Regions from separate parts of the Robertmurraya sp. GLU-23 genome, predicted to be linked through region 1. Evidence: a T-box and tRNA genes for the amino acid it is inferred to sense, from the RefSeq annotation. Region 1 holds a T-box; the other holds one or more tRNA genes.

Region 1 (22,035 bases):
AATACGTTTCCTCGTCGCCTCCAGGGAGCTCAATAAACGTAACAGAGCGGCCTAAAGCAACCGCATCGGTAGCCAGCTCATCCTCTTTAATAATCTTTGCATTTCTTATCATATTTTCAAGCGTTGTAATACGACCTTCAACAAATGCTTGTTCTTCTTTTGCTGAGTCATACTCCGAGTTCTCAGATAAGTCTCCGAAGCTACGAGCAATTTTAATACGCTCTACAACTTCTTTACGTTTTACTGATTTTAAATGTTCTAATTCTTGCTCTAATTTTTCTTTACCAGCTAAAGTCATCGGGAAAACCTTTTCTGTTGCCAAAACCCTTCACTCCTTCTAGTTTCACAACCCCCAAATAGATTGTGTATTCATCTTATGTAGTTATTTCTTACGGTAAATGCATAGGAGCGCGTCCTTATGAAAAGGGCGCGCATGAAACGTCCACCTGGACTTATTTTGGGAAACATTTGCATTACTGCTTTTTATTGTTTCATAAAAATGATTTTTGTTCAAGAATTGTTTGAATTTTTGTGACCATCAAATCAATTGCGACAAAATTATGCCCACCTTCAGGAATAATAATATCAGCATAACGTTTCGTTGGTTCAATAAATTGATTATGCATTGGCCTTACTACATTTACATACTGGTCAATGACTGAATCCATTGAGCGCTCGCGTTCTTTAATGTCTCTTACCAATCGTCTAATAATACGAAGGTCTGCATCTGTATCTACGTATAACTTAATATCCATTAAGTTACGAAGTCTTTCGTCTTCTAATATGAGAATCCCTTCAAGAATAATTACATCCTTAGGCTCAACATGAATGACATCACTCGAACGGGTATGAACACTATAGTCATACACAGGCTTATCAATCGCTTCATAGCGGAGAAGTCTTTCAATATGCTCAATTAGCAAATCATTGTCAAATGCTAGCGGGTGGTCATAATTCGTCTTTAGACGCTCCTCAAAAGGTAAATGCGATTGGTCTTTATAATAAAAATCTTGCTCAAGCATTAATATTGAATGCCCTTTAAACGACTCGTATATAGATTTTGTTACGCTCGTTTTCCCGGAGCCGGAGCCACCGGCTACACCAATAACAACGGGTTTGCGCTTCATGCTAGTTTAAATCTCCTTCCGCATCATGTTGTTTGGGTAAACCGGCTTGTCTAATTTGAACTTTACGATTTGCATTGGATGTCTTGCTGCATCCAGCTCATTGCCATCCTCATCCCAAATTTTTTCAACAACAGTTGTAAAGTTCTCAATTTCAGGTCCAAAAAACTCTACTTCTTGACCAGGCTTAAAGTAGTTTCGCTGCTGAAGTGTTACCATTTGATTTTCCGCATCATAGTCTAACACCAATCCAGCAAAGTCAAAAGTTGTCTTTTTGCTATGATTTCCAAACATCTGCTCTTTATACCCAGGAACGCCTTCAAAGAAAGCAGGAGCTGTATCGCGGTTTGCACATTTATCAAGTTCTACTAACCATTCTTTTTGAATAACAAAGTTCTCAGGGTCCGCACAATAAGCATCAATCACTTTACGGTACACACTAACAACGGTTGCCACATAGTGAATAGACTTCATACGACCTTCGATTTTCAAACTATCAATACCGAGCTCTATCATTTGAGGAATAGACTCAATTAACTTAAGATCCTTAGGGCTCATCGCAAACGGTGCATCCCCTTCGCTAAATTGAGCTACTTCTTCTTGTTGATCAAGCTCATACAGGTCATAATCCCATCGGCAAGACTGACAGCATCCACCACGGTTTGAGTCACGAGCTGTCATATGATTACTTAATGTACAGCGTCCAGAGTATGCGATACACATTGCACCATGGATGAATGTTTCAATTTCGATATCGACTTTTTCTTTCATTTCTCTAATTTCTTCCGCACTCGTTTCACGTGCTAGTACCACACGTTCTAATCCTTCTTCCTTCCAGAATTGGACCGCTTTCCAATTGGATAAAGACTGCTGAGTACTTAAATGCACTTCAATTTCAGGCGCTAATCGGCGGCATGTTTCTATAATAAGAGGATCAGCAACAATAATACCTGCAATCCCAGCTCCTTTTAATCCAAGAACATATTCTTCTAATCCATCAATATTTTCATTATGAGCAAAAATATTTGTTGTTACATAAATCTTCGCACCATATTTCTTAGCAAACTCTACTCCCTCTTTCATTTCATCAAAAGTAAAGTTCCCTGCGTTTGAGCGAAGTCCGTATTCTTGTCCACCGATAAATACTGCATCTGCCCCGTATTGGACAGCAATTTTTAATTTCTCTAGATTTCCAGCAGGTGCAAGTAATTCTGGTTTTTTTACAATTACTCGCTTTCCATTCACAATCTGTGAAATTTTATCGTTTAATACGATAGACATCTTTTTTCCCTCCTTAACACATGGTTTTATTAATAAACGGTCTCCTTGAAGAAAAATCCAGTATCTAATGGACGATTCTTTGGCTGAATCTTTTCAACTTCCTGTAATAAATCGTCCTTTACTTCTTCGTACTTCTCAGGATCTTCGACAGACAGATCAATTGCTTTTCGATATAGTTCTGTTACTTTTAGAATGTATTCCGATGTTTGTAAAACACCATCAATTTTCAGAGAATCCACTTCTGCTTCAATTAGCTCTGTTAGCTCATCAATCATACACATATCATTAGGACTCATAATATGTGTTCCGTTCGCATCCTCAAAAATCGGATATTTGTTTTCTCTTTCCTTGTCGTGAAGGAACATGTTCGCATTTTGAACGCGATTTTCAACCTCTAGTGCTTTACCTTGATACTCATAATAGTTCCCTAGTAGTGAACGTTTGGATTGGAACATGGCTGTCATCCCGTGAATCTGTACCTCAATCTCCACGTCAGCATGTTCTTTCATTTCGACAATCGCATCCATATTGATTTCTCTAGCTAGGACCGCACGCTTAGCCCCTTTTCTACCCCAATAGTTACATGTATACCAGTTCGTTGCAGTTGTTTCTGTATTCCAATGAAGCGGCATGTCAGGTGCAGCCTCTTTCGCTACCATTAAAACTGCTGGATCACCGAAGATAATTGCATCCACGCTTGCTTCTTTTACAAACCTTACATAGTCATATAAAGCGTCTATGCTTTCATTGTGGAAGATCGCATTCATTGCTACATACACTTTTTTTTGAAAAGAATGGGCAATTTCTACCGCTTTCTTTACATCTTCTCTTGAAAATTCTCCAGCTAAACGAAGACCAAAGCGTTCCTCTCCGATCACCAAAGCGTCCGCTCCAACTTTACATAATGCTTCTATATCTCCAATTGTTTTTGGTGTGACTAATAGTTCTGGTTTTTTCATTTTCTCTTCACCTCTTTTTACTAATTGCTACTCCATCGCCAACGGGAATAATGACCGAATCGTATTCTGCATGTTCCATTAGCCATTGATTAAAATCTTTTATTTTTGTAACCATGCTTCTTAGTCTTTTACTCTCAATTGTATCCTCACAGACTAGTCCTTTAAACAAGACGTTATCAGTTATGATTATTCCTTTGTCACCTAAATACTTTGAATATATCTCAAAGAACTTCTTGTATTGCCCTTTGGCTGCATCAATAAAAATGGCATCAAAAGAACCATATTGTTCAATAAGTGACTCTACTTCTAGCGCATCACCCTTAATGATCGAAATTTGGTGTTCTTTATTTGCACGTTTAATAAATTCCTCCGCAACCGTATAACGCTCACTGTCCCGCTCAATAGTGACGATGTTCGTTTCAGGAAGAACAGTGGCCATTCGAAGGGCAGAATATCCAATAGCTGTACCAACCTCTAGAATCTTTTTGGGTTGAGCAATTCTAAGTATTTGAAGAATCGTTTCGATTCCTGACAACTCCATAATGGGAACATGATGAGCTTTCGCATATTGCTCCATTTCTTCGAGTAGTTCTGATCTATTCAGAATGAGCTCTTCTATATAAGAATGCAGCTTCTCCGTTTCCAAGCTGCGTCACCTCTTTTGTTTAGACATGAAAAAATAGCGTTCACAGCAATTCACAGGGATTCAGCACAGCTAAATATGAACTTCTGTGGTTGACGCTATTTAAAAACACTTGAACTATTCTATCATAATAAAAGGAGAAATGCGAACATTTCTCCTTGAAGCAGATCAATTGATATGCTCGGCTTTTTTTGCATTATGCTCTTCAAGTGTTTTCGAGAATAATACATCACCAGAGGCCGTTGCTAAAAAGTATAGGAAGTCAGTCTCAGCAGGATGTAAAACAGCTTCAATTGATACAGTACCTGCATTGGCTATTGGGCCTGGTGTTAAGCCTTGATATTTGTAAGTATTGTATGGATCATCAATTTCCAAATCCTTATACAATACCTTGTCCTTATGTTCTCCATGAGCATATAAAACGGTAGGATCTGTCTGTAAAGGCATCCCCGTATCTATGCGATTATAAAAGACACTGGCAATTTGATCACGCTCAAGTTTCTCAGTTGCTTCCTCTTCTACTAATGAGGCAAATGTTAATAGTTGGTGAGCAGTATATTGCCTTACAGCCATATCCCCTTCATACTGACTAATTACCTTTTCCGTTTGATCTAACATGGCCATAATAATTTCTTCGATTTTTGTGTCTTCTTTATAGAAAGGATATGTTGCAGGGAACAAATAGCCTTCTAATGGAAATTTGACATTTTCTGCAAGAATTTCCTCTGTTAATACATCAGGGTATTTATTCATAAGTGCTTGTATGAATTCTCGGTCATTTAATTTTGTAAATACATCTTCTTCTGTATGATTTGTTTTTTCTGCTATGATTTTTGCAATTTCTTTTAGCTGTTTTCCTTCAGGGATGGTAATTTGAAACACCACTTCTTGGTCCACTTTACCTGTTTTTAAGCTTTCAATGATACTTGGCAAAGTCATTGATGGTGATAGTTCATAGTTACCAGCCATAAACCCTGACTCGTTCTTAAACTTGACAAAGTATTTGAATACACGTGCATCTTTAATAATTCCATGTTCCTCTAATATGTTTGCAATACCAGTAACTGATGAACCGATTGGAATTTCTACTGTCATTTCCTTTTTATTCTCTGGATCTACAGGTTTTAGTGCTGATTTAATATAAAAATATCCGCCGCCAGCCGTAATTGCTACCAGCAGGAACAATACGATTGAAATAGTAAAGACAATTTTCCTTACGACTTTTGCTTCGCCTTCCCTCTCAATCATCTTTTCTCGGATTATTGCTTTTTTATTAGGTTTGTTACCTGTATTCTCTTTCTTTTTCTTCTCTTCCGTTGACAAAGTTCCCCCTCCAATTCACAGGGCTCATACATACTATTCCCTTATAACTATTCTCGAATCATTATACTATATTTTTCGACAATAGAAGTAGAAATTTGCAAAAAAAGGCGGATAGCCTATGCCATCCGCCTTTAACTTTCTATTCTTCATCTTGCTCTTCTAAAAATGTATTTAACATTTCTTCGATTAGGTCCCATTCTTCATCTGTCTCGATAGGCATTAACTCACCATCATTATTATCTTCGGTTGGAACGAAAGCAGACGCATGAATTTCAATTTCTTCATCGTCGTTTTCATCTGCACCAATAGGATAATACAGAACATAAGACTTACCAAACTCATCAGAATCAAAGGTAAAAAGCACCTCACAAAGTTGCTCGTTACCATCCTCATCAATTACTGTAATATTGTTTTCTCCATGTTGCATTGAAAATCACCTCAAGTTATTTTTGACTATCTAAAAAGCCTTGTAAGATCATACCTGCTGCCATTTTGTCGATTACTTTTTTACGTTTTTTCCTACTAACATCCGCTTCTAGTAACACACGTTCCGCAGCAACCGTAGTTAGACGCTCGTCCCATAGGAATACAGGCAAGGAAAATCTCTTTTCTAGCTCACTTGCGTAAAATTGACTCGCTTCGCCTCTAGGTCCAATGGTTCCGTTCATGTTTTTAGGCAGCCCTACTACTATTTTTCCTACTTCATACTTTTCTATTATTTGACCAATCTGATCAAAACCAAACATTCTTTCATCTTCATTAATTTTTATCGTTTCTAATCCTTGCGCTGTCCAGCCAAATTCATCACTAAGCGCAACGCCGACCGTTTTACTACCGACGTCAAGACCGAGAATTCGCATACGTTAAGAGCCCTCTCGTTGTGTTTTTAAATAGCTTTTGACAAGCTCCTCAATAATTTCATCTCGTTCAAGCTTTCGAATAATGTTACGAGCATCACGATGACGAGGAATATAAGCAGGATCTCCAGAAAGCAGGTAACCTACAATTTGATTAATCGGATGATATCCTTTTTCTTGAAGAGCTTCATGTACTTGAAAAAGGACTTCCTTCACGTCATGTTCAATTGGCTCTTCTGGAAAACTAAACCTCATTGTTTTATCAAATGTACTCATTCTATTGCACCTCGCTTTATCTAGTAATCGCTGGCTAAAAAGTGTCTCAGGTAGATGTATCTATCATCAAATCTATCCAATGGAAGAAATATTTAGTAGTCTAATCTACTTCATTTTACACTACTTTTCTTGAATATCAAACGGATTTGACCCATTCCTCTACAAAACTTAGTGCGGAATCCAGCTTTCCAGCATCTTTTCCTCCTGCTTGGGCCATATCTGGACGTCCACCACCGCTGCCTCCGCAAATAGTAGCAACTTCTTTAATAATTTTCCCGGCATGATAGCCTTTTTCAATTAAGTCTTTTGTTACACCGGCAATTAAGTTTACCTTTTCATCGTTTACACTTCCAAGTACGATTACGGCAGAGCCAAGCTTTTGCTTCAAATCATCCACCATGTTACGTAGTCCGTTCATATCAGCACCTTGAATTCGAACAGCCAGAACTTGAACACCATTCACTTCTTTTACATTATTAACCAAATTCCCTGCTTCAATATTCCCCAGCTTAGCTGCTAAAGACTCATTTTCTTTTTGAAGCTGTTTTTGTTCACTTAACATTGCATCAATTCTAGATGGTACATCTTTTAGATTCGTTTTTAACTTTCCTGCCGCATCTTTTAAAATCTGGATTTGACTATGCATTTGCTTAAATGCACCTTCCCCCGTCACTGCTTCTATACGACGAGTTCCTGCTCCAATTCCACTTTCAGATACAATTTTAAAGAGACCAATGACCGAAGTATTTGAAACATGGCAACCACCACATAGTTCTAAACTATAATCTCCTACTTGAACCACACGTACGATATCACCATATTTTTCACCAAATAGTGCCATAGCTCCCATCTCTTTTGCCTCAGCAATTGCCTTATAGTCTGTTTGAACAGATAGAGATTGCCAAATTTTTTCGTTTACAATCTTTTCTATTTCTTCTAATTCTTCTGGTTTTACTTGTCCAAAATGAGAAAAGTCAAAACGAAGTCTATCTTGTTCTACTAGAGAACCGGCTTGGTTTACATGTGTTCCAAGAACATCTTTTAATGCTTGATGTAATAAATGGGTTGCCGTATGGTTCTTAATAATTTTCCCTCTATTGTTCTCATCAACAATCGCAACTACCTGGTCATTTACCTGCAATTCACCAGATTCAATCCGTACACGATGAAGGTTTTGTCCGTTTGGTGCCTTTTGCACGTCTTTTACCGCTGCTTTTACACCATTGCTCAAAAGTATACCAAGGTCGGCAATTTGCCCACCACTCTCAGCGTAGAATGGAGTAACATCTAGTATTAATTGGATTTCTTCTCCTTCACTGGCCTTGTCGATTTTCACACCATTTTGTACGATCGCAAGAACCTTTGATTCAACCTGTAACTGATCGTAACCAACAAACTTACTTTCTACTTTAATCTCACCAAGTTCTCCACCTTGAACCTGCATAGAGTCTACATCTTGTCTTGCTTTACGTGCACGCTCACGCTGAAGCTCCATTTCACTCTCAAAACCTGCATGGTCAACCTTCATTCCCTCTTCTTCACCATACTCCTCTGTTAATTCTACAGGGAAGCCGTATGTGTCATAAAGACGGAAAACGTCTGCGCCCTGAATCGTATCGCTTCCAGCTTCTTTCTCTTTTTTGATAACAGCTGCGAGAATTTGAAGCCCCTCATTCAGAGTCTCATGGAATCTTTCTTCTTCATTCTTTATCACCTTTTGGATAAAGTCGGTTTTATTCTTTACTTCTGGGTAAAAATCAACCATGATTTCCCCAACAACAGGAACTAGTTCAAACATGAATGGACGGTTGATGTTAATTTGCTTAGCATAACGCACCGCTCTACGAAGCAATCTTCTTAACACATACCCTCGTCCCTCATTGGAAGGTAGTGCGCCGTCACCAATAGCAAAAGCAACGGTACGAATATGGTCAGCAATGACTTTAAATGCCACATCTGACTCTTTTCCATTCCCATACCTTGCCCCAGAAATCTCTTCTGTTGCACGAATAATTGGCATAAATAAATCAGTATCAAAATTAGTAGGAACATTTTGAACAACTGAAGCCATTCTTTCAAGTCCCATTCCTGTATCAATATTTTTCTTTGGAAGTGGAGTATATGTACCATCCGGATTATGATTAAATTCCGAGAAAACTAAGTTCCAAACCTCTAAATATCTGTCATTCTCTCCTCCAGGATACAACTCCGGATCACTATCATCATTGCTATATTCAGGTCCACGATCATAGAAAATTTCCGTATTTGGTCCACTTGGTCCTTCGCCGATATCCCAGAAGTTCCCCTCTAAGCGAATAATTCTCTCTTCCGGCACCCCAATTTCTTTTCTCCAAATGTCAAACGCTTCGTCATCTTCTGGATGAATCGTAACGGAAAGCTTCTCCTTGTCAAACCCAACCCATTTTTCATCTGTCAAAAATTCCCAAGCCCAATGAATCGCTTCTACTTTGAAGTATTCTCCAATAGAGAAGTTCCCAAGCATCTCAAAAAACGTATGATGTCTTGCTGTTTTTCCAACGTTTTCAATATCGTTCGTCCGAATAGATTTCTGAGCATTTGTGATTCTTGGATTATCAGGTATGACTCGTCCATCAAAATATTTTTTTAGCGTCGCTACCCCACTGTTAATCCATAGCAAAGATGGATCATCATGAGGAACAAGTGGAGCACTTGGTTCCACTGCATGTCCTTTTTCTTTAAAAAAGTCTAAATACATTTTACGAATTTCTGAGCCTGTAAGCTTCTTCATTTATTTTCCCTCCAACATTTTTTTCAACAAAAAAAGCCCTTCATCCCAAAACAGGGACGAGGAGCTTGCTCGCGGTACCACCCTGATTATGAATGCAAAATTAAGCACTCATCTCTCAAAGACCTTTAACGCAGGTTAACGGCAGGAATTAGCTGCACTCCGGAATAGCTTTCTGTCATCCTTCGTCTAGAATTTCTTTCAGCCAAGGAAATTCCTCTCTATAGACGGTCTATCACATACTTGTTCCTTCAACATGTTTTCGTGTATTTGAACTTTATAGTACGAATTATACTTATATGCTTTTATATTTGTCAACGTTGTCACATCAATTGGTTATCGGATACATCCTTTGAAAAGTGCTGCTTTGCATGAAGAAGGCTCACCTTAAGAATAGCCATAATCGGTACAGCTACGATCAATCCTAATATTCCACCAATTTCTCCACCTGCCAAAAGAGCGAACATAATCACTAATGGATGCATATGCAAGCTCTTTCCAACAATAAAGGGAGAAAGAATATTCCCCTCTAAAAATTGAAGTAGAGCGATGATAATCACTACGAAGACAATCATTTTCACACTAATTGTAGCAGCAATGATAACAGCTGGCACAGCACCGATAACAGGGCCAAAATAGGGGATAATATTTGTAACTCCTACAATTAATCCGAGTAATAGCGGATACCTTAAGTCGATGAACCAAAAGGACAAAGCTGAAATCGTACCAATCATCACGCAAACTAAAAGCTGCCCCCTAATATAACTGCCTAGTGATTTGTCTACATCTCTTAAAAACAGAGTTCCCCCACTCCGCCATTTTTTCGGTGTAATGTACCAAACAGCCTTCTTTATTTTTTCATAATCTTTTAACATGTAAAAAGCGATAAAAGGGATGATAGCAAAGAGCAGGGCTGAATTAATAATTCCCATCCCTAAATTCAAAGCCTTTGTTAGTGCGTTATCAAGCATTTTTTCCAAGGCTACAATGCTAGTATCTACCCTTTCTTGAAAGGCTTCAGGCCATGTAGAGGTTTTATCCTGAATCTCATGGATCCACGCTCTGTATTGATCGGCAAAGCTTGGTGCGTTTTCAGTCAAATCTCGAAGCTGGTGTATAACTGCAGGAACACCATTATAAAGCGCCACACTTACACTTCCAAAAAATAGAGTATATATGATTAAAACGGCTAACCATCTTGGTAAATAATTTTCATGAAGTGTTTCCACGACGGGATGTAGTAAATATGAGATAAATGCTGCAATGATAAATGGGAGTACGACGATCATTGTAATTTTAAAAATGGGCAACCAGATTGGCTGTAGTTTCAGAAAAACAAATAAAACAATAAGTAACAAAAGCAAAAAACCAAGGCGGTAATACCATTTTAAACGAATGTCCATTGTATCCACTCCTTGTCTATAGTTTAAAGTGGAACAGTAAGAAATATACAAAAAGAAAAGCCCCTTTTTTAGGGACCTTTCCTTGTATTAGAACATTCTCGAAATTCTACGCTGCATTTTTTTCATTCCACGCCCTGATACCATTTTGTTTTTGCGAGCGTAATTATATGCAACAACACCTGCTCCGATTGCAATTGCAGAAGTTACCATTCGATTCATTCATCTCACCTCTTAATAGATTTATGAGCTATATCGGCGTTCATCTTCTCCAAAAAGATCGTCTAATGAGCTTAATGTACCGTCTTCCTCAACTTGGTGAGTATTAATGATTCCTTTTGCTAAAGTTAGTTCAATGAAGCAGTTCCAGCAATAGTATTGGTTAATTCCAATTTTCCCGATATCTTTGCTTTGACAGTTAGGGCATTTTAACATCGTAGACACCTCACGTATAGGTATATCTTAAGGCATGTGCTCTAAGATTTTTTTACGTTCACGATGATGGCGTCTTTTCCATACTGGAGGGGTTCATCTGTTTTGATGACACGCTTTCCTTCTTGAATGTCTGAAAAAAAGCCATCCGAACATTGATACCCTACGATTGTGCCCAATTCTTCCTTAAAATATACATCCTCAATCAACCCGAGCTGCTCACCGTCACTAGATAACAGCATGTTCCCGGATAGACCTCGACAAAATGCAATGGAAGAATCACTGCCCCTTTTAATTGGTCTTAGCAAAGTTCGGTCTTCAATCATTACTCCATCCGAGCCAAAGGAAGTGACGTCTTGAATATCAAGCAGTACGGTCCTTTTAACAAGCATTCCTTGCTTTACTAGCAAAGATTGAACCGAGTCACTAGTCGCAGAAATGATGAGGTCATTGACTTCACCAACCTTTGATCCGCTTTCTTTCTCGTACACACTAACTCCCTTTAGCAATGTAAATGTCCGCAAGATACCACCTCTTTCGAACATTACTATTGTTCACGACGAAGCAAAAAATCATAACGAGAAACGATTTCCAAATGTAATGTTGCTAACCTAAAACCGAATGATAATCTTATTCGGACAGTAAACCTTATAAAACCCTTGACCCTGTCCAAATGAGGCGTTGATCCAAAGAGCCACTCCTAAGACTGAATTTAACTTCCCATGAAACTAAATGGAGTAACTCCTTCCATGCCAATCATTGGATCCACGGATAACAAGTGCTCTTCCATATTTTGTGATACAACTTTTTCATTGCTGTCTTTTTCATCACTCACTTTTTCATCACCAATTGCTTTTTGCAATTTCATCCGTAGGGTGGTCAGTCTTTCGTTTTCATCCGCCCGCGAAATACCCACCTTTAATGCCTCTTCTTCTCCACAAAGGATTAGAAACTGTTTACTTCTCGTAATAGCGGTATACAAGAGATTTCTTCGCAGCATTCGATAATAACTTCTTACTACAGGGAGGATTACAATAGGAAATTCACTCCCTTGAGATTTGTGAACAGAGCAGCAATAGGAATGCGTTATTTGCTGAAGGTCTTGTCTGGTATATGTTGCTTCCGCACCCTCAAAGGATACAACGATCATATCCTCTTTTTCCGTATTTTCTTTGGCATAAAAGATGGATACAATTTCCCCTATATCGCCATTAAACACATTATTCTCCGGCTGATTCACAAGCTGTAACACTTTATCCCCGACACGATAAGTCACATCACCGTACTTTATTTCTTTCCTTGTCCCATCAGGGTTGGGATTAAAAATGGTCTGCATTAACGTGTTCAAGCGATCAATTCCAGCGGGTCCTTTATACATCGGTGCAAGGACCTGAATATCTTTTGCTGTATAACCTTTATTCTTCGCATTTCGGACGACCTTCTCAACTACATCAGCAATTTGGTTGGCGTTACATCTAAAAAAGGAGCGGTCCTTTTGTTGCATACTTATATTGGCAGGTAAACGTCCCGATTTAATTTCATGAGCAAGCTCAATAATAGAAGAACCTTCCGCTTGGCGGTAAATATCTGTGAGCCTAACGATGGGAAGAACTCCGCACCCTAGGAGATCCTTCAGCACTTGCCCTGGACCTACAGAGGGTAATTGATCCTCGTCCCCAACCAATATAACTTGTATGGATTCAGGCAGAGCTTTAAACAGCTGATTAGCAAGCCAAATATCAAGCATAGATGTTTCATCTACAATTAAAATTTTTCCCTCTAACGGATTGTCCTCATCCCTACTAAACCCCTCTACTCCATTCCATCCTAAAAGCCTGTGAATGGTAACCGCAGGAAGCCCCGTAGATTCCGTCATTCGTTTTGCTGCACGTCCAGTTGGTGCAGCTAATATAAACGGAAAAGGCTCGTCACCTTTATAATCATTTGGATCTAAAGAGCAGCCATGCAATTCAGCATATAGCTCAACAATCCCTTTAATAACCGTTGTTTTCCCTGTACCTGGTCCACCTGTTAAGATTAGCATCGGTGACATCAAAGCCGTCTGTATCGCATCCTTTTGAGTCGGCGCATACTGAACTCCTAATCGCTCCTCTAGATTTCCAAGGGCGAGTAAAAATTCTGAATCAGGAAACTGATTTTCATACTGTGTTTGAGAGATGATTTTTTTAATGCTTGTAACAAGTCCTTTTTCAGAGAAAAATAAGGAAGGCAGATACACTCTCATTTCTTCAACGATGATTTTCCCTTCTTCTTCAAGCTTAACTACTTCTGCTCCAATAGGTGAAAAATCAATTTCATCACGTTTGTTTTCTTCTAATAACGCCTTTACCTTATCGAGTAATAACGCTGTTTCCATGTATACATGACCATTTTGCATACACTCAACCTCAAGCGTATATAAGCAGGCCGCCTTGATACGGTCTGGATGATGACCGGAAATTCCAAGTTGAAACCCAAGGTCATCAGCTCTAGTAAACCCTATCCCTTGAATATCTTCAACAAGCTTATACGGATTTGACTGAACCACTTCTACCGTCTGGTCCTTATACGCCTGATAAATCCGCATAGAAATTTGCGGACCAAATCCATATTGATTTAAAGCAACCATCGCTTGCTCTAATCCTTGATGCTCAATTAAGGTATCATAAATTTCCTTTGCCTTTTCCGGAGGAAGCTTAGGAATTTCATCAAGTAATGAAGGTTGTTGCATAATTTTAGAGATGGCATTTTCCCCTAAAATTTCAACGATTTTTTCAGCGGTTTTCTTTCCGACTCCTTTAAAGAGCTCACTTGATAAATAGCTCACAACCCCTTGTTTCGTTTGGGGTATATCTTTTCGAAAATGCGTTGCATGAAATTGTTGACCAAATTTCGGATGGTCCTTTAACTCTCCATAAAATATGTACGTTTCCTGTTCATGAACTTTTGGAAAATAACCGGTAATAACAGCTTCTTTGTCTTCATAATTCTCATTCGTTTCTTCCACGCGAATTCTTAAAACGGTGTACAAATTTTGTTCATTATGAAAGATTGTGACAAGATGCTTTCCTTTTATAAATCTTCCTTGATCCTTAAACAAATCGAGCGTTTCTTGTCCCTCCAAAGAACTCCCCTCCTTACAAAAAATCCGCTACGAATGGTGATTACTCTTTTTCGATTAATTTCTTCCCGTAACCTGCTAGCAGATGATCAGGTTGTAATTCCAATGCTTTATCAAACATATCAAGTGCTTTTTTTCCATCTTCCTTAAATCCATATGCAACACCAAGATTATAATAAGCATCAGCATGTGCCGGATCTAATTCTACACATGCGATAAATTGCTTGATTGCCTCGTCAAGTAATTCTTGATTAGCTAGACATAATCCAAATTGAAAACGAGCTTCTGCATCATCTCCATTTAGCTCCACACTTCTTTGCAAATAAGGTAAGGCAAGCTTGGGCTGATCTAGCTGAATAAGGGTAAATCCAAGCATAAAATAATTATCACTAGAATGAAGTCCCTTTCTCATTGCCAGTTCAAACATATTTTTTGCTTCATCTAATTGCTCATTTTCGAAATATAGGTTACCAGCATTATAATATGCTGTTGCCGCATTCTCATCGATTTCTATCGCCTTCTGAAAAAATTTGAGTGCCTTCTCATTTTCTCCAACTGCCGATAATACGTTTCCGAAATTTATATACGATACCGCATCATTCGGATTATCCTCAATTGCCTTCATAAACAATCCAGCAGCTTCTTCCCACTTTCCCTCCTTCATCAATTGAATCCCTTTTTCATTTTTATCCATAAGTACACGCTCCATTATTTATTTTCTTTTATTATTATAACTTCTTTTCATCTAGTTTTGTCCTTTTTATACATACGAAAACCTCGACCATATGAATCGAGGTTTCCTCCTTACCCTACATAAGTTAATTGCTTTTCGTCACGGAATACTTTGTCAATGGTTCCTCCGCCAAGGCATTCATCACCTTGATAAAAGACAACCGATTGACCAGGTGTTATAGCCCGGATTGGCTCAGCAAATATCACCTTTACGGTCCCATCTTCTAATTTATGAACAGTTACTTTGTTATCAGGTTGACGGTAGCGGAACTTAGCCGTACACTCGAAAGTCTGCATCACTTCCTTGCCAGTAACCCAGCTAACATCAACAGCAATGATTGAATCAGAGTACAATTTATCATTATGAAATGCTTGTCCTACAAACAATACATTGCGCTCAAGGTCTTTACCGATGACAAACCAAGGGTCGCCAGCACCACCGATTCCTAAGCCATGTCTCTGACCGATTGTATAGTACATTAATCCATCATGCTTACCAACAATCTCTCCCTCAAGTGTTTCCATATTCCCGGGTTGAGCTGGCAAGTAATTGCTTAGAAATTCTTTGAAATTACGCTCCCCAATAAAGCAGATTCCCGTACTGTCCTTTTTGGTCGCAGTTGCTAAGTTAGCATCCTGAGCAATCTCTCTTACCTTCGCTTTTTCAATATCGCCTATTGGAAACATCACTTTTTCAAGTTGGTTTTGCGAAAGTTGGTTTAAAAAATACGTTTGATCCTTGTTTTCATCTAATCCACGAAGCATTTTGTATTCCCCATCGCGGTATTCAACTCTTGCGTAATGCCCAGTTGCTAAATAGTCCGCACCTAGCTTCATAGCATGCTCTAAAAATGCTTTAAACTTAATTTCCTTGTTACACATCACATCGGGATTTGGTGTTCTACCTGCTTTATATTCTTCTAGGAAGTAAGTAAATACTTTGTCCCAATATTGTTTTTCAAAATTCACTGCATAATAAGGTATACCGATTTGATTGCAAACTCGAATAACATCCTCATAATCTTCGGTAGCCGTACAAACACCGAACTCATCGGTATCATCCCAGTTTTTCATAAAAATTCCAATCACATCATACCCTTGTTCTTTTAAGAGCAAGGCAGCTACAGATGAATCTACTCCCCCAGACATACCTACGACAACACGTATGTCCTTGTTGTCTTTTTTCACTTTCTTCACCTCATTCGCAGGTCCTATCTTGTCAGCCTACTTACTATTTTCGCTGTAACTTCAGCTGAATGTTCGACCTGCTCTTTTGTATTATAAAGGCCAAAGCTAAATCGGATGGAGTTTCTCACTCGCTCTGATTCTTGACCAAACATTGCCACTAAAACATGAGAAGGATCAATCGAACCTGCAGTACACGCAGAACCACTCGATACAGCCACACCTTCCATATCCAGATTCACAAGCATTGATTCGACATCTGTGCCTGGAAAGCTTAAGTTTAGTACATGTGGGAGGGAATTTTCAAGCAATCCGTTTACTGAGAATGTAATATCCTTTGATTGAAGAGATTCAAGCAGCAACTTTTTAAACATGAGATATTGCTCAACCTTTTCAGCTCTCTCAATCGAAGCTATTTCAACTGCTTTAGCAAAACCAGCGATTGACGCTACGTTCTCTGTTCCTGCACGTCTTTTTCGTTCCTGTTCTCCCCCAAAGGAAAGAGGCGTTAATGCCGTATTTTGCTTCACATATAGGAATCCAATCCCTTTAGGTCCATTAATTTTATGCGCTGAGACGGATAACAAGTCTACGCCAAGTTCAGCTACGTCCAAATCAGTTAAACCATAGGCTTGAACGGCATCTGTATGAAATTTCGCTTGGTGATCTTCTAATAACATGGCAATTTCTTTAACCGGTTGTACCGCTCCCACTTCGTTATTTCCGTACATAATGGTTACGAGAATCGTTTCATCTCGAAGTTCTTTCTTAAAGTCTTCGATTGAAATTAGCCCATGTTCATCAACTGGTAAGTAGGTTACTTCAAAACCTTCTTTTTCAAGATTTTTACAAGCGTGTAAAACGGCATGATGTTCGATCATGGTAGTAATAATATGGTTACCATTCTTTTGATAAGATTTCGCCACTCCTAAAATGGCAAGATTATCACTCTCGGTACCTCCACTTGTAAAAATGATCTCTTCTTGTTTTGCTCCAATGCTCTTCGCAATTTTTGAACGAGACTCGTCTACTATAGCTCTTGCGGACCTTCCAAATGAATGAATACTAGACGGATTCCCAAATTGCTCTTTCATCACCAATGCCATCGTATCAATGACATCCGTATGAACTGGAGCCGTTGCTGCATGATCCAAATATATATGATTCAACATGTTCACCTACTTATAAATATCCACCTGAAACTATCTTTACCTTTTCTCCTATATGTAAAACATATAGGAATCTGACTCTCCGTCATCTGTGTGATTTGCTAAATCTTCTAGTGTTGTATTATCTAAAACACCTTTCACAGCATCACGAATTCTCATCCATAATGCACGCTTTGCAGGCTCTTCATCCTCAATCCCTTCGACGGGACTAATCGGACCTTCTAACACACGGATAATATCCCCTGCGCTAATTTCTGTTGGTCCCTTTGCTAACACATAACCACCATAGGCCCCACGAATGCTCTTAACAAATCCAGCGTTTCTAAGAGGAGCAATTAATTGCTCTAAATAATGCTCAGATAAATCATTTGCTTGAGCAATTGTTTTAAGCGATGTTGGTCCTTCGCCATGTTTTTTGGCGAGTTCGATCATGATTGTTAATCCATAGCGACCTTTTGTAGATATTTTCATAAACTAGCACCTCGATTACTAATATCTTCTTTTGTATGATCAGTCATTCTTTTAGCAGATTGTAATTTACTAAGGAAATGATCGGTCAGCCTTTGGCATTGTGGCAACGCAATGCCAACAATAGGACCAATTACAAAGCTGTACACGACGGTACCAACAAATACTGGCCCACCGAGTTGCCACCCAACAATCAGTGCAATAATTTCAATACAAGCCCGGACATATGTAACCTTCCACCCTGTTCTTTCCGTTAAAGCAATCATTAGACTGTCTCTTGGTCCAGCACCAAAGGAACCCGAAATATATAATCCCATTCCGTACCCATTTAATAGTAGACCAGCGGTAAACATCAACGATTTCCCAACCCAGTCATCGGGTGTTTGAATAATCGGAAGAAGAAAATACATATCAATAAAAATGCCAACTAATACCATATTTAAAAACGCACCGATTTTCGGAAATTCCTTAGAAATAATGGTCGCTAAACTTAAGATCGCTATCCCAACGAAAATTGACCATGTACCAATCGTTAGCCCATATTGGTAATGAAGCCCCACATGGAGAACATCCCAAGGAGTAGCGCCAACATCCGCCTTTATTAATAATACAATTCCAAGGGACATAATTAATAAACCTACAAAATAAATAAAAAATCTTGGAGCCACTTGTCCTGTCTTTTTAAAACCCATTACCCAATCAATTCCTTAAACAAAATGGTTTCTTGTAAATCTTAACAAAATCCTGACTTATTTGATAGACATTTGACATTATAGCATAATAGTATGCAAATAACACGAACGTATGTTACCTTTAGGTAAAACGATAAACGGAGCGATGAATATGAACGAAAAGCCACTCGCCTTCCGAATGCGACCAAGAACGATTGATGAGATTGTTGGTCAGCAGCATCTAGTCGGTGAAGGAAAGATTATTCAGCGTATGGTTAAAGCAAAACAGCTTTCGTCCATGATTCTTTATGGACCACCTGGTGTTGGAAAAACATCCATTGCTAGTGCGATTGCAGGTAGTACAAAATATGCCTTCCGTACCTTAAATGCGGTGACAAATAACAAAAAAGACCTCGAGGTAGTTGCTGCAGAAGCAAAAATGTCCGGTAAAGTGATTCTTTTACTGGATGAGGTCCACCGTCTAGATAAAGCAAAGCAAGATTTTCTTCTTCCACATTTAGAAAATGGAGCCATTGTCCTAATTGGAGCAACGACAAGCAATCCGTTTCATGCCATTAATCCAGCGATTCGAAGTCGTTGTCAAATCTTTGAGCTAAAGCCATTAACAACTGATGAAATAATAATAGCGATTAACCATGCCTTACATGATAAAGACCGGGGATTGGGAAATTATAACGTTCACATATCAAACCAAGCAAAAGAACATTTTGCAAATGCTTCAAATGGCGATGTAAGGAGTTCTCTCAATGCACTTGAACTAGCCATTATTTCTACGGAACCTGATGAGTTTGGAGTCATTACCATTACTCTTGATATAGCTGAGGAATGCTTACAAATGAAGAGCTTTTCACATGACCGTGATGGGGATGCACATTACGATGTTCTTTCTGCTTTCCAAAAATCAATACGAGGCAGTGATGTAAATGCAGCACTTCATTATTTAGGGAGACTCATTGTCGCAGGTGATTTAGTTAGCATAAGTAGAAGATTAATCGTTATTGCCTATGAAGACATAGGCCTTGCCAATCCTCAGGCAGGTGCGAGAACACTGGCCGCCATCGAAACAGCCGAACGTCTAGGATTTCCTGAAGCGCGGATTCCGCTAGCTAACGCTGTTATTGAGCTATGCCTTTCTCCTAAGTCTAATTCTGCCTATAAAGCATTAGACCTCGCAATTGCTGATATTGAAGCTGGTCTAAGCGGTGAAGTGCCACTACATTTGAAGGATGCCCATTATAAAGGAGCCGCCTCCCTTGGAAGAGGGATCGATTACTTATATCCACATGATTATGAAAACGGGTGGGTTAAACAGCAGTACTTACCTGACAAACTAAAAAAGAAGGTTTATTATAAGCCCAAAAATACCGGAAAGTTTGAGCAAGCACTCGCTTCCATCTATGAAAAGCTGATGAAAAATTAACGGACAAGGCGTGTGCTTGTCCGTTTTTTCTCCTCTATTTACTATCTTTAACCGTAGAAATTTTTATGTCTTTTAATAGCTCACGGATGACATAGCTTGCCATAATAAGACCGGCAACAGATGGCACGAAGGCATTCGAAGAAGGTGGCATCTTTGCCTTTCTTATCTCTGCATTCTCTTTCCCAACTACTTTTCGAACATCCTCGCGAATGACGATCGGGCTTTCATCTGAAAAAACTACTGGTATCCCTTTTCTTATACCTTCTTTACGTAACCGTGTACGAATGACCTTTGCAATCGGATCCGTATGTGTTTTTGAAATATCCGCAATTTGGAAACGAGTAGGATCCATTTTATTAGCGGCTCCCATACTTGAGATCATTGGTATATTTCGCTTTAAGCATTCTTTCATTAGATGAATTTTATACGAAATAGTATCTGAAGCATCCACTACAAAATCAAGTCCGTATTGAAAGATTTCTTCATACGTCTCCTCTGTATAAAACATCTTTAATGAAATGACTTCACATTCAGGATTGATATCCATTATGCGTTCCTTCATCAAATCGGCTTTAGGTCTACCCACTGTGGAAAGTAAGGCAATGATTTGACGATTCACATTTGTTATATCAACATCATCTTTATCAATTAAAATGAGACGCCCCACCCCAGACCGCGCTAGTGCCTCGGCAGAGAACGAGCCTACTCCGCCGATTCCTAATACAGCAACTGTACTCCCTTTTAATGTATCAATTCCTTCCTTTCCAATCGCAAGTTCATTGCGGGAAAATTGGTGCAACATCTTCATCACTCCAGCATCTATATTTATGTAGTTGATTACTTAACTTATTTTTCTCGATATGACTATACCATACTCACAAACAAAAACAAGTCTAGGATAGATACATAAAGACCATCAAAAAACCCCTATGCTGATAGTAGCATAAGGGTTTAAGGTTATGTAAATAAAGTAAGAATCCCAATCGTGCCGTCGCTCGATGCCTTCGTTTTGATCCCGCATAAGCAGGTGGGTGTTCTGTTCCAAGCTTTTGTAAGTCCTAAGCCAAAGGCATTTACGCCACTCGAAAACTCAAACTCCCGTAGTAAAGCTGTTGGTCAAAACTTTAGGTAATACCACGAACACATCAGGATTCTTATGTTTGATTAAACTATATCATACCTTTATATAAGTTTCAAGATGACTCTATTGTACAGAAATATTACGTTTTAATGACAGATGAAGGTCTGAAAGCTGCGCCTCGCTCACTTCACCCGGAGCATCTGTTAATAAACAGCTTGCACTAGCAGTTTTTGGAAACGCAATTGTATCTCTTAAATTGGTTCTGCCTGCTAGAAGCATGATGAGTCTGTCTAGCCCAAGAGCAATTCCACCATGAGGAGGTGTTCCGTATTCAAAGGCTTCAAGCAAGAAACCGAACTGAGCTCTCGCTTCCTCTGGAGAGAATCCTAAAATACTGAACATTTTTTCCTGAACATCTCTTTCGAAAATACGCAGCGATCCACCCCCAAGCTCATAGCCATTGAGTACAAGATCATACGCCTGTGCTCGAACAAGACCTGGATTTTCGTCTAATAAGTGAAGGTCCTCTCTCACTGGCATTGTAAATGGATGGTGAGCCGCATAATAACGTCCATCTGCCTCATCATACTCAAGTAATGGCCAATCGGTAATCCATAAGAAGTTGAATTTGCTTTGATCGATTAATTCAAGCTCTTTTCCAAGTTTTAATCGAAGAGCACCTAATGCATCAGCCACCACTCTCTTTTTATCAGCTACAAAAAGGAGTAAGTCACCCGCTTCAATTGATAACGCAGACGTTAAAGCCGCCTCTTCTTCTTCAGTTATAAATTTAGAGATTGGTCCTTTTATTCCATCCTCTTCCGCTTTTAACCAAGCCAAACCTTTTGCTCCATACACCGCTACAAATTCAGTTAATGCATCGATATCTTTACGAGAATACTTGGTCGCTGCCTGCTTCACATTAATCGCCTTTACTTGGCCACCTGATGAAACCGCTCCTGCAAAAACCTTAAAGCTAGAATTCTTCACGATTTCTGAAAGATCCACTAGTTCCATGCCAAAACGAGTGTCTGGCTTGTCGGAGCCAAAACGTGCCATTGCCTCTTGATAAGGCATGCGGGCAAACGGTATTTCCACTTTCAAT
Region 2 (8,175 bases), on a different contig from region 1:
ACGTGTGGAGCTGACTGATACTAATCGATCGAGGACTTAATCTAAGATGCGTAGGCGGCTTGGTTAGGCCCGACAGGCATAAGACGAATCACGCAAGAAGGCCTGCCTTCTGGAGAGATTTGGCTTATGACCCCGAGGGACTAGCCGCCGGAGCTCGTTTATGCAAAGTGATACCCGTGTATTTCTTCTTCTTCATTCATTATCTAGTTTTGAAGGAATGATTTTTCTTCAATCATATAATCTAGTGGCGATAGCGAAAAGGTCACACCCGTTCCCATACCGAACACGGAAGTTAAGCTTTTCAGCGCCGATGGTAGTTGAGGGTTTCCCTCTGTGAGAGTAGGACGTCGCTAGGTTTATCATGGCCCCTTGGTCAAGCGGTTAAGACACCGCCCTTTCACGGCGGTAACACGGGTTCGAATCCCGTAGGGGTCACCAAGTTTTTTACAAAGTAAAAATAACCAATTTTTTCACGAAGTGAAAAAAACATTCCATATCGGAGGATTAGCTCAGCTGGGAGAGCACCTGCCTTACAAGCAGGGGGTCGGCGGTTCGATCCCGTCATCCTCCATCAGGACTTTTTTCACGTAAGTGAAAAAAAGTCTTTCTTAATAAATTCACGTTAGATAAAATAAGAATTTTAATAAGCCGGCGTAGCTCAATTGGTAGAGCAACTGACTTGTAATCAGTAGGTTGGGGGTTCAAGTCCTCTCACCGGCACCACTTTATACCGAGCCATTAGCTCAGTCGGTAGAGCATCTGACTTTTAATCAGAGGGTCGAAGGTTCGAGTCCTTCATGGCTCACCAAAGTTTTTTGCTTTAGCAAAATAACTTTCCATTATGCGGGTGTGGCGGAATTGGCAGACGCACTAGACTTAGGATCTAGCGCCGCAAGGCGTGGGGGTTCGACTCCCTTCACCCGCACCAATGCTTCTTTTGTAACTTAATAACTTTCCATTTGCGGAAGTAGTTCAGTGGTAGAATACAACCTTGCCAAGGTTGGGGTCGCGGGTTCGAATCCCGTCTTCCGCTCCAGAACTTACTTTTGCCGGGGTGGCGGAACTGGCAGACGCACAGGACTTAAAATCCTGCGGTAGGTGACTACCGTACCGGTTCGATTCCGGTCCTCGGCACCAAAGCTTTTTGCAAAGCAAAATAGGTTTCATTTCTTACGAAGTAAAATATCCAAAGCTTTTTGCGCTAGCAAAATAGCTATCCTTAACACACTAATATAAGTGTCATTACAAAAATATGCGCCCGTAGCTCAATTGGATAGAGCGTCTGACTACGGATCAGAAGGTTATGGGTTCGACTCCTTTCGGGCGCGCCATTTCTATTAATATTTGTTTGGGGCCTTAGCTCAGCTGGGAGAGCGCCTGCCTTGCACGCAGGAGGTCAGCGGTTCGATCCCGCTAGGCTCCACTTAGATTTTTTCACGTAACGTAGTGTAATGAAAATAATCTTCATTAATTCAGGAACATGTGAATTAAAAATTCAATGAATTACTTTGGCGGTGTAGCTCAGCTGGCTAGAGCGTACGGTTCATACCCGTGAGGTCGGGGGTTCGATCCCCTCCGCCGCTACCATAATAGTTTATTTCTTTGGAGGTATACCCAAGTCTGGCTGAAGGGATCGGTCTTGAAAACCGACAGGCGGGTCAAACCGCGCGGGGGTTCGAATCCCTCTACCTCCTCCATCTTAAAATAATATTATTTTCAATTAAACATTTGAAAAAAAACTTTGGTCCCGTGGTGTAGCGGTTAACATGCCTGCCTGTCACGCAGGAGATCGCCGGTTCGATCCCGGTCGGGACCGCCATCTATACATAATTGAATGTATTATGGCTCAGTAGCTCAGTCGGTAGAGCACGATGAGTAAGCTTCCAAGAAAAGCATCCAGCGTACCGATTGAAAATCGGGACGAAGGACGAAATAAGATTGTATCTAGAGTAATTATATTAATTATGGCTCAGTAGCTCAGTCGGTAGAGCACGATGAGTAAGCTTTCAAGAAAAGCATCCAGCGTACCGATTGAAAATCGGGACGAAGGACGAAATAAGATTGTATCTAGAGTAATTATATTAATTATGGCTCAGTAGCTCAGTCGGTAGAGCACGATGAGTAAGCTTCCAAGAAAAGCATCCAGCGTACCGATTGAAAATCGGGACGAAGGACGAAATAAGATTGTATCTAGAGTAATTATATTAATTATGGCTCAGTAGCTCAGTCGGTAGAGCAAAGGACTGAAAATCCTTGTGTCGGCGGTTCGATTCCGTCCTGAGCCATCTTTTTTTTGAAGGGGTATAGTTTAAAGGTAGAACGAAGGTCTCCAAAACCTTTGGTGTGGGTTCAATTCCTACTACCCCTGTCAAATCACATGGCGGTTGTGGCGAAGTGGTTAACGCATCGGATTGTGGTTCCGACATTCGTGGGTTCGATTCCCATCAGTCGCCCCATTATATGCAATTTCTTCATTGGGCTATAGCCAAGCGGTAAGGCAACGGACTTTGACTCCGTCATGCGTTGGTTCGAATCCAGCTAGCCCAGTACGAAAAGCGGAGCCGACTGTTTTGGTCCGACAAGCGCTGGAGGGGAACCTGTGGAAGTCATAAGACTTCAAAGGGGCCCGAAGTGAACTCGAGGACCAAGGAGGCGCATCTGGACAATATAATATGCGGGTGTAGTTTAATGGTAAAACCTCAGCCTTCCAAGCTGATGTCGTGAGTTCGATTCTCATCACCCGCTCCATAAATACATATAACCTTGTTTCCAACACTAGAGTTGTTTCAATAAATGAAGCAGCCCTAGTGTTTTTTGATTTTTTAAGATGTTGTTATCATAAAGAAAGGACAGGTGCATAGCACCTATCCTTTTACCAATCTTGTGTATTTTCAAGTAAATGATCGATTTCAATTGTTGTGATGAATGAAAATCCTTCATCTTCAGTAAGGTCGCGAGTGGATTCTAACAATTCATCGATATCAGCTTTTATTAATCGCATAGTTATATACTCCTCTCGTTTATGTACGTTATTTACCATACCCTATTTCCTGGTCTACTAAACTTTTCGATGCGAAGTTCTTCTTTATGGGGGTGAAAATAAAAAAATTATTAATTTCTTACCCTTTTTCCCTTATCATGTTATGAATAAAATATGACCAAACTATTACTTAGCTATTAATAAAATAGGAAGAATCTCATTTTTAGTTGAAAAACAGTTATAAATACATTTAAATTAAGTTCGAGAGATGTAGGGGGAGATGAAATAAATGAACGTATTAGTGATAGAAGATAATGAGAGTGTATGCTCCATGATTGATATGTTTTTTTCTAAAGAAGGAATTAAAGGAACATATATCCACGATGGTTTAGAAGGCCTTAACACGTTTAAATCAAGTGAATGGGACTTGGTTATTATTGACTGGATGCTTCCGAGTATGGATGGTGTTATGATATGCCGGAAAATTAGAGAAGAAGGATATACGGTTCCTATCATTATGTTAACAGCAAAGGATACAGAGTCAGACCAAGTGCTAGGACTTGAAATGGGAGCGGATGATTATGTAACAAAACCATTCAGTCCACTAGCTTTAATGGCAAGGATTAAGGCGATTAGTCGACGTATGCAAAATAATGATCAAGTTAAAGTCGATAAAGGGTTGCTACAAACTAAACATTTTAAAATCAGTAAGGATACAAGAGAAGTATTTTTAGATGATCAGCCAGTGTTAAATTTAACACCGAAGGAATTTGAACTTCTTTACTACTTCGCGCAGCATCCAAAGCAGGTCTTTACAAGGGAACAGCTTCTTGAACGAGTATGGGGCTATCAATTTTATGGTGATGAGCGAACAGTAGATGTTCATATTAAACGATTAAGAAAGAAGATAGGAACCGATTCCCAGCCATTCTTCCATACTGTTTGGGGTGTAGGCTATAAGTTCGATGAAGTGGTGCAAGTAAATGAAAATTAAGTATTTGTACCAGCAACTTATAAGTCACATAAGTGTGCTAGTGGTTGCTTTTTTAATATTAAGTTTAGTGTTCTCTCATTACGTAGAGGGGCTGGTGTATAAAAATAAGGTAGATGAACTTGAATCATACGGTGAAAATATTTTGCGTGACATTACAGAGGGGAATCTTTCCTCCGACCGAATTGTAAATGAGTATATGGCCGTATTAGGTGGACGGAATATTAGCTTTTCTATCTTTGATGAGAAAGGATCAGTTATATTTCCTGCCGATAAGCATGGGGGAGATTTAAGGTTAGTGGATGAAGTACTTGAACAAATTTCGAGCGGAGAGACTCTAATTGTTAAAAATAGGACGAAACGCTCGGATCAAGAAGTAACACTTGTTGCTATTCCTTATATAGTAAATGGACAATTAGCAGGAGGAATCTTACTTACTGCCCCAATTAGCGGTTCAAGAGAAATGATCAGTCAAATTAATCAATATTTATTTTATACAGTTCTCATCGCTTTAGTGGTTGCTGTTTTACTAAGCTTGATTTTGTCAAGAATACATGTTCATCGAATTAAACGAATTCAAGCGGCAACATCATCCGTTGCTGCTGGGAATTACACAGTAAAGCTACCTTCTTCAACTTTTGACGAAATAGGGGAACTTGCCGAGGACTTTAATTCAATGGTGATGCGATTAAATGCCTCGAAGGAAGAAATTGAAAGCTTGGAAAACCGCCGTCGTAATTTCATGTCAGATGTATCGCATGAACTTCGAACCCCGCTTACAACAATTAGCGGAGTAATTGAAGGATTAAAAAATAATATGATTGCAGAAGAGGAAAAAGAGAAAGGAATTCAACTGGTTAGCAAAGAGACAAAACGCCTAATTCGCCTTGTAAATGAAAATCTAGATTATGATAAAATTCGCTCAAATCAGATTAAGCTTACTAAAGAAGAGATTCCGTTGGATGAGTTATTTGAAATTATTCAAGAGCAATTATCACTTCAAGCAGAGGAAAAAGGGAATTCTATTCACATAAAGGTAGAGGAAGGTACTTCTATTTATGCGGATTATGACCGTCTTGTGCAAATTCTCATTAATATAACCAAAAATAGCATTCAGTTTACTTCAAATGGAAGTATCTATTTGCGAGGGAAGAATGGAATAAGGGAAACCATCATTGAAATTGAAGATACAGGACTTGGAATTGATCCAATGGAAATTGAAAAAATATGGCATCGTTTTTATAAAGCTGAGATCTCACGTACATCAAACCCTTTTGGTGAGTTTGGGTTAGGCTTGTCGATTGTCAAACAGCTCGTACAGCTTCATAGTGGAAAGATCGAAGTAACGAGTGATAAAGGAAAAGGAACCATATTTACGATTCGTTTTCCCTCAGAATGATTCTAGCAAAAAATAAGCCGCATTAGCGGTTTATTTTTTTTGCTGAATAAACATAATCTTTCCCTATTATTTCTAACTCTATTAAAGGTTTGTTAATTATTTGTTCATAAATGGGGTCTATGATGTAAATATGAAGTAAGACATAAAGGAGGAGCTTAGGATGAGTGATTTTAATCAATTTCCATCACAATTAGAAACTTCGCAAGAATATCATACTGAACCTGTTAAGAAGAAAAAGAAAGGAAAGAAGGTGCAAAGCTTTCTATCAATGGTGACTGCTGGGGTCGTGGGTTCGATGCTTACCATCGTGGCTATTCCTAATATAGACACAATTCAAAACCTTTCAGAGAAGATTAGTGGAGTTACTGGAGAGCAAAATACCGCTGTGTCTAGCTCAAATGAAAATAATGAGGCAGCAGCTGTAGTGACAACTGCTACAACTACAACTAAAAATTCTGATGATATTGCAGTTGCAGATATGGTTGAGGCATCCTCTAAAGCTATTGTTGGGATTGTTAATTTACAGGAACAAACTAGTCGCTATTCTACTGACACATCAGCTGTTGAGTCAGGATCAGGGTCAGGTGTCATTTTTAAAGTAACAGGTAATGAGGCTTATATTGTAACAAATAATCATGTGATCGAAGGGGCAAGTGAAATTGAGGTTTCACTTTATAACGGAGAGAAAGCCAGTGCACAACTAATTGGTGCAGATGCTCTAACGGATTTAGCTGTATTAAAAATTGATTCCAAAGACGTTGAAGGGACACTTGAATTCGGAGATTCTTCAACATTACGTGCTGGAGAGGACGTACTTGCTATAGGAAATCCACTAGGTCTTGAATTTTCACGTACGGTAACTCAAGGGATTGTAAGTGCAACGGATCGGACAATTACTGTGACGACTTCTGCCGGAGAATGGGAGTTGAATGTAATCCAGACTGATGCAGCTATTAATCCCGGAAATAGTGGTGGAGCTTTACTCAATGCAAGTGGTCAGGTAATTGGAATTAACTCACTTAAGATCTCAGAGGATGGAGTTGAGGGATTAGGATTCGCGATTCCAAGTAATGATGTAGTACCAATCGTAAACCAACTTATTGAATCTGGCCAAATTACACGTCCTTATATGGGAGTGAGCTTAGCGGGTCTAGAGGAACTTCCCCAAATGTATCTGCAGGAAGTACCAGAAACAGTAACAGAAGGTGCAATGGTGATGCAAATCGATTCAAGCTCAGCTGCTGCGAAAGCAGGTTTAGTAGTAGGTGATGTAATTGTTAGTATCGATGACGTGAAGGTAACCAATTCAAATGATTTACGTAAGTACTTATACAATGATCTATCTGTGGGTGATGAAATAACGTTAAAGGTATATAGCAAGGGACAAGAAAAAACGGTCACGATGACTTTAACAGATCAGCAAGCGACAAGTTAATCAAATCTTCGGAGGGATTAGAAATGGACGTTAAATACAAGATTTTAAATAAACAGGGCATCCAGTTTTACTTGAAGGGAGGTGAATTCATTTGAACAAGGCGGTAAAGTGGACGATAATCGTAGCACCGATCGTCGTTCTAGCGATTGCCATTGTTAGCATGTTTAGTATACCAACCATGACCGTTCAAGCTCAGGGGTTTCATGGAATGAAAGGTGGAGGCGTTCATGGTTTTCATGAAAGAGGTATGATGGTGAACCACTCCTTCTTCTTATTACCATTCTTATTAGGTGTATTGGCAAAGGCTGGCCTAGTAATAGCTGGTTGGATGCTTTGGGTTAGAGGAAAGAGCAATGGAATGAAACTTACTGGTGGAATCTTACTTGCACTAGGAATACTTGCTCTATTACCTAGTATTCTAGCTATTCCACTTCTTATTTTATTAGGTTACTTACTTTATAAGGGTGCAGTAAAGAAAGACACAAATGTTCAAGAATTAATGACGGGAGAAGATTTAGTTGTACCGTCCTATATAAATAGAGATTTCCTTGATGAGTGGGAAAATAAAGTACGTAGGGAGGAAAAGTAAAAATGGGGATTTTCAAACGAATAAAAGATATAGCAACAGCAGATTTTAATGACGCTTTGGATAAATTAGAGGATCCGATTAGTATGCTTAAACAATATTTAAGAGAGCTTGAGGGCGAGATAGGAAAGGCACAAAAGGCTCTGGCTCAGCAGTTGTATATTGAAAAGAAGTTTGAAGCAGTCATTGAATCAACGATTGACAGAGTTCAAAAAAGAGCTAGGCAAGCTGAGTTAGCAGTCGAAAGAGGAGAAGATCAGATTGCTAGACTAGCAATAGAGGACAAGCTTCAACAAGAGAAAAAACTAAGGGTGTATGAAGGACAGTACCACACAATTAAAAATCAAACGAATTTATTGTACGATGAACTCGATAAACTTAAAGAAAAGTATGACGAACTACAGGATCGTAAACTGCTGCTCGTTTCTAGAATGACAGCGGCAAAGGTATCAAACGATATCTCACAAGTTCTTTCTTCGATTAATCCGGACCGTGCAGTAAAGGGGTTCATAAGAGTTGAGGAAGAGATACTTAAACTTGAAGCAAAGTCACAAGCAAATCAATATTTCACAAAAGCGAATTCGGGAAGAATTGAGAGTGTTCTTGGAACATACTCACATGAAGATGTAGAAAAGGAATTAGAGAAATTAAAATCTTCAAGACTAGAAACTGTATAATATGGGAGAAGGAGACGAGTGAATCGTCTCTTTTGCTTTTTCATATCTCTTTCATTGCTTGTTAATAGTTTTGTCACATTTACAGGTTAGTATTAGGAAGAGAAAAC

Evidence for each region. A T-box is a leader RNA that pairs with one kind of tRNA and senses whether it is charged. The one in region 1 lies ahead of alaS (alanine--tRNA ligase), so its partner is inferred to be a tRNA-Ala.
Region 2: it has a tRNA-Ala gene. The T-box ahead of alaS (alanine--tRNA ligase) is inferred to sense a tRNA for this amino acid. The anticodon was not compared.

What each region holds. Positions count from the first base shown of each region.
Region 1 is NZ_JBRKCV010000001.1:203,833-225,867, reverse strand. Features, by position in the region: gene greA (transcription elongation factor GreA) at 1-322, opposite strand, end outside; gene udk (uridine kinase) at 492-1,127, opposite strand; gene ACVBAX_RS01075 (peptidase U32 family protein) at 1,134-2,405, opposite strand; gene ACVBAX_RS01070 (peptidase U32 family protein) at 2,435-3,364, opposite strand; gene ACVBAX_RS01065 (O-methyltransferase) at 3,372-4,010, opposite strand; gene mltG (endolytic transglycosylase MltG) at 4,176-5,255, opposite strand; gene ACVBAX_RS01055 (DUF1292 domain-containing protein) at 5,470-5,757, opposite strand; gene ruvX (Holliday junction resolvase RuvX) at 5,774-6,190, opposite strand; gene ACVBAX_RS01045 (IreB family regulatory phosphoprotein) at 6,194-6,463, opposite strand; gene alaS (alanine--tRNA ligase) at 6,600-9,233, opposite strand; T-box leader at 9,283-9,494, opposite strand; gene ACVBAX_RS01035 (AI-2E family transporter) at 9,554-10,633, opposite strand; gene ACVBAX_RS01030 (YrzQ family protein) at 10,721-10,852, opposite strand; gene ACVBAX_RS01025 (hypothetical protein) at 10,874-11,065, opposite strand; gene ACVBAX_RS01020 (PRC-barrel domain-containing protein) at 11,107-11,586, opposite strand; gene recD2 (SF1B family DNA helicase RecD2) at 11,775-14,186, opposite strand; gene ACVBAX_RS01010 (tetratricopeptide repeat protein) at 14,227-14,877, opposite strand; gene mnmA (tRNA 2-thiouridine(34) synthase MnmA) at 14,988-16,103, opposite strand; gene ACVBAX_RS01000 (cysteine desulfurase family protein) at 16,127-17,269, opposite strand; gene cymR (cysteine metabolism transcriptional regulator CymR) at 17,321-17,740, opposite strand; gene ACVBAX_RS00990 (YczE/YyaS/YitT family protein) at 17,737-18,429, opposite strand; gene ACVBAX_RS00985 (replication-associated recombination protein A) at 18,581-19,849, shown strand; gene ACVBAX_RS00980 (tRNA threonylcarbamoyladenosine dehydratase) at 19,884-20,651, opposite strand; RNA gene ssrS (6S RNA) at 20,822-21,004, opposite strand; gene aspS (aspartate--tRNA ligase) at 21,054-22,035, opposite strand, start outside.
Region 2 is NZ_JBRKCV010000029.1:86-8,260, forward strand. Features, by position in the region: partial or broken rRNA gene ACVBAX_RS24645 (23S ribosomal RNA) at 1-44, shown strand, start outside; rRNA gene rrf (5S ribosomal RNA) at 241-356, shown strand; tRNA gene ACVBAX_RS24655 (tRNA-Glu) at 364-438, shown strand; tRNA gene ACVBAX_RS24660 (tRNA-Val) at 499-571, shown strand; tRNA gene ACVBAX_RS24665 (tRNA-Thr) at 648-723, shown strand; tRNA gene ACVBAX_RS24670 (tRNA-Lys) at 733-808, shown strand; tRNA gene ACVBAX_RS24675 (tRNA-Leu) at 844-928, shown strand; tRNA gene ACVBAX_RS24680 (tRNA-Gly) at 962-1,036, shown strand; tRNA gene ACVBAX_RS24685 (tRNA-Leu) at 1,049-1,137, shown strand; tRNA gene ACVBAX_RS24690 (tRNA-Arg) at 1,255-1,331, shown strand; tRNA gene ACVBAX_RS24695 (tRNA-Ala) at 1,351-1,423, shown strand; tRNA gene ACVBAX_RS24700 (tRNA-Met) at 1,511-1,587, shown strand; tRNA gene ACVBAX_RS24705 (tRNA-Ser) at 1,605-1,697, shown strand; tRNA gene ACVBAX_RS24710 (tRNA-Asp) at 1,744-1,819, shown strand; tRNA gene ACVBAX_RS24715 (tRNA-Phe) at 2,213-2,285, shown strand; tRNA gene ACVBAX_RS24720 (tRNA-Trp) at 2,298-2,368, shown strand; tRNA gene ACVBAX_RS24725 (tRNA-His) at 2,381-2,456, shown strand; tRNA gene ACVBAX_RS24730 (tRNA-Gln) at 2,476-2,547, shown strand; tRNA gene ACVBAX_RS24735 (tRNA-Gly) at 2,675-2,748, shown strand; gene ACVBAX_RS24740 (hypothetical protein) at 2,873-3,001, opposite strand; gene ACVBAX_RS24745 (winged helix-turn-helix domain-containing protein) at 3,270-3,974, shown strand; gene ACVBAX_RS24750 (sensor histidine kinase) at 3,964-5,370, shown strand; gene ACVBAX_RS24755 (S1C family serine protease) at 5,531-6,805, shown strand; gene ACVBAX_RS24760 (hypothetical protein) at 6,897-7,394, shown strand; gene ACVBAX_RS24765 (PspA/IM30 family protein) at 7,397-8,068, shown strand.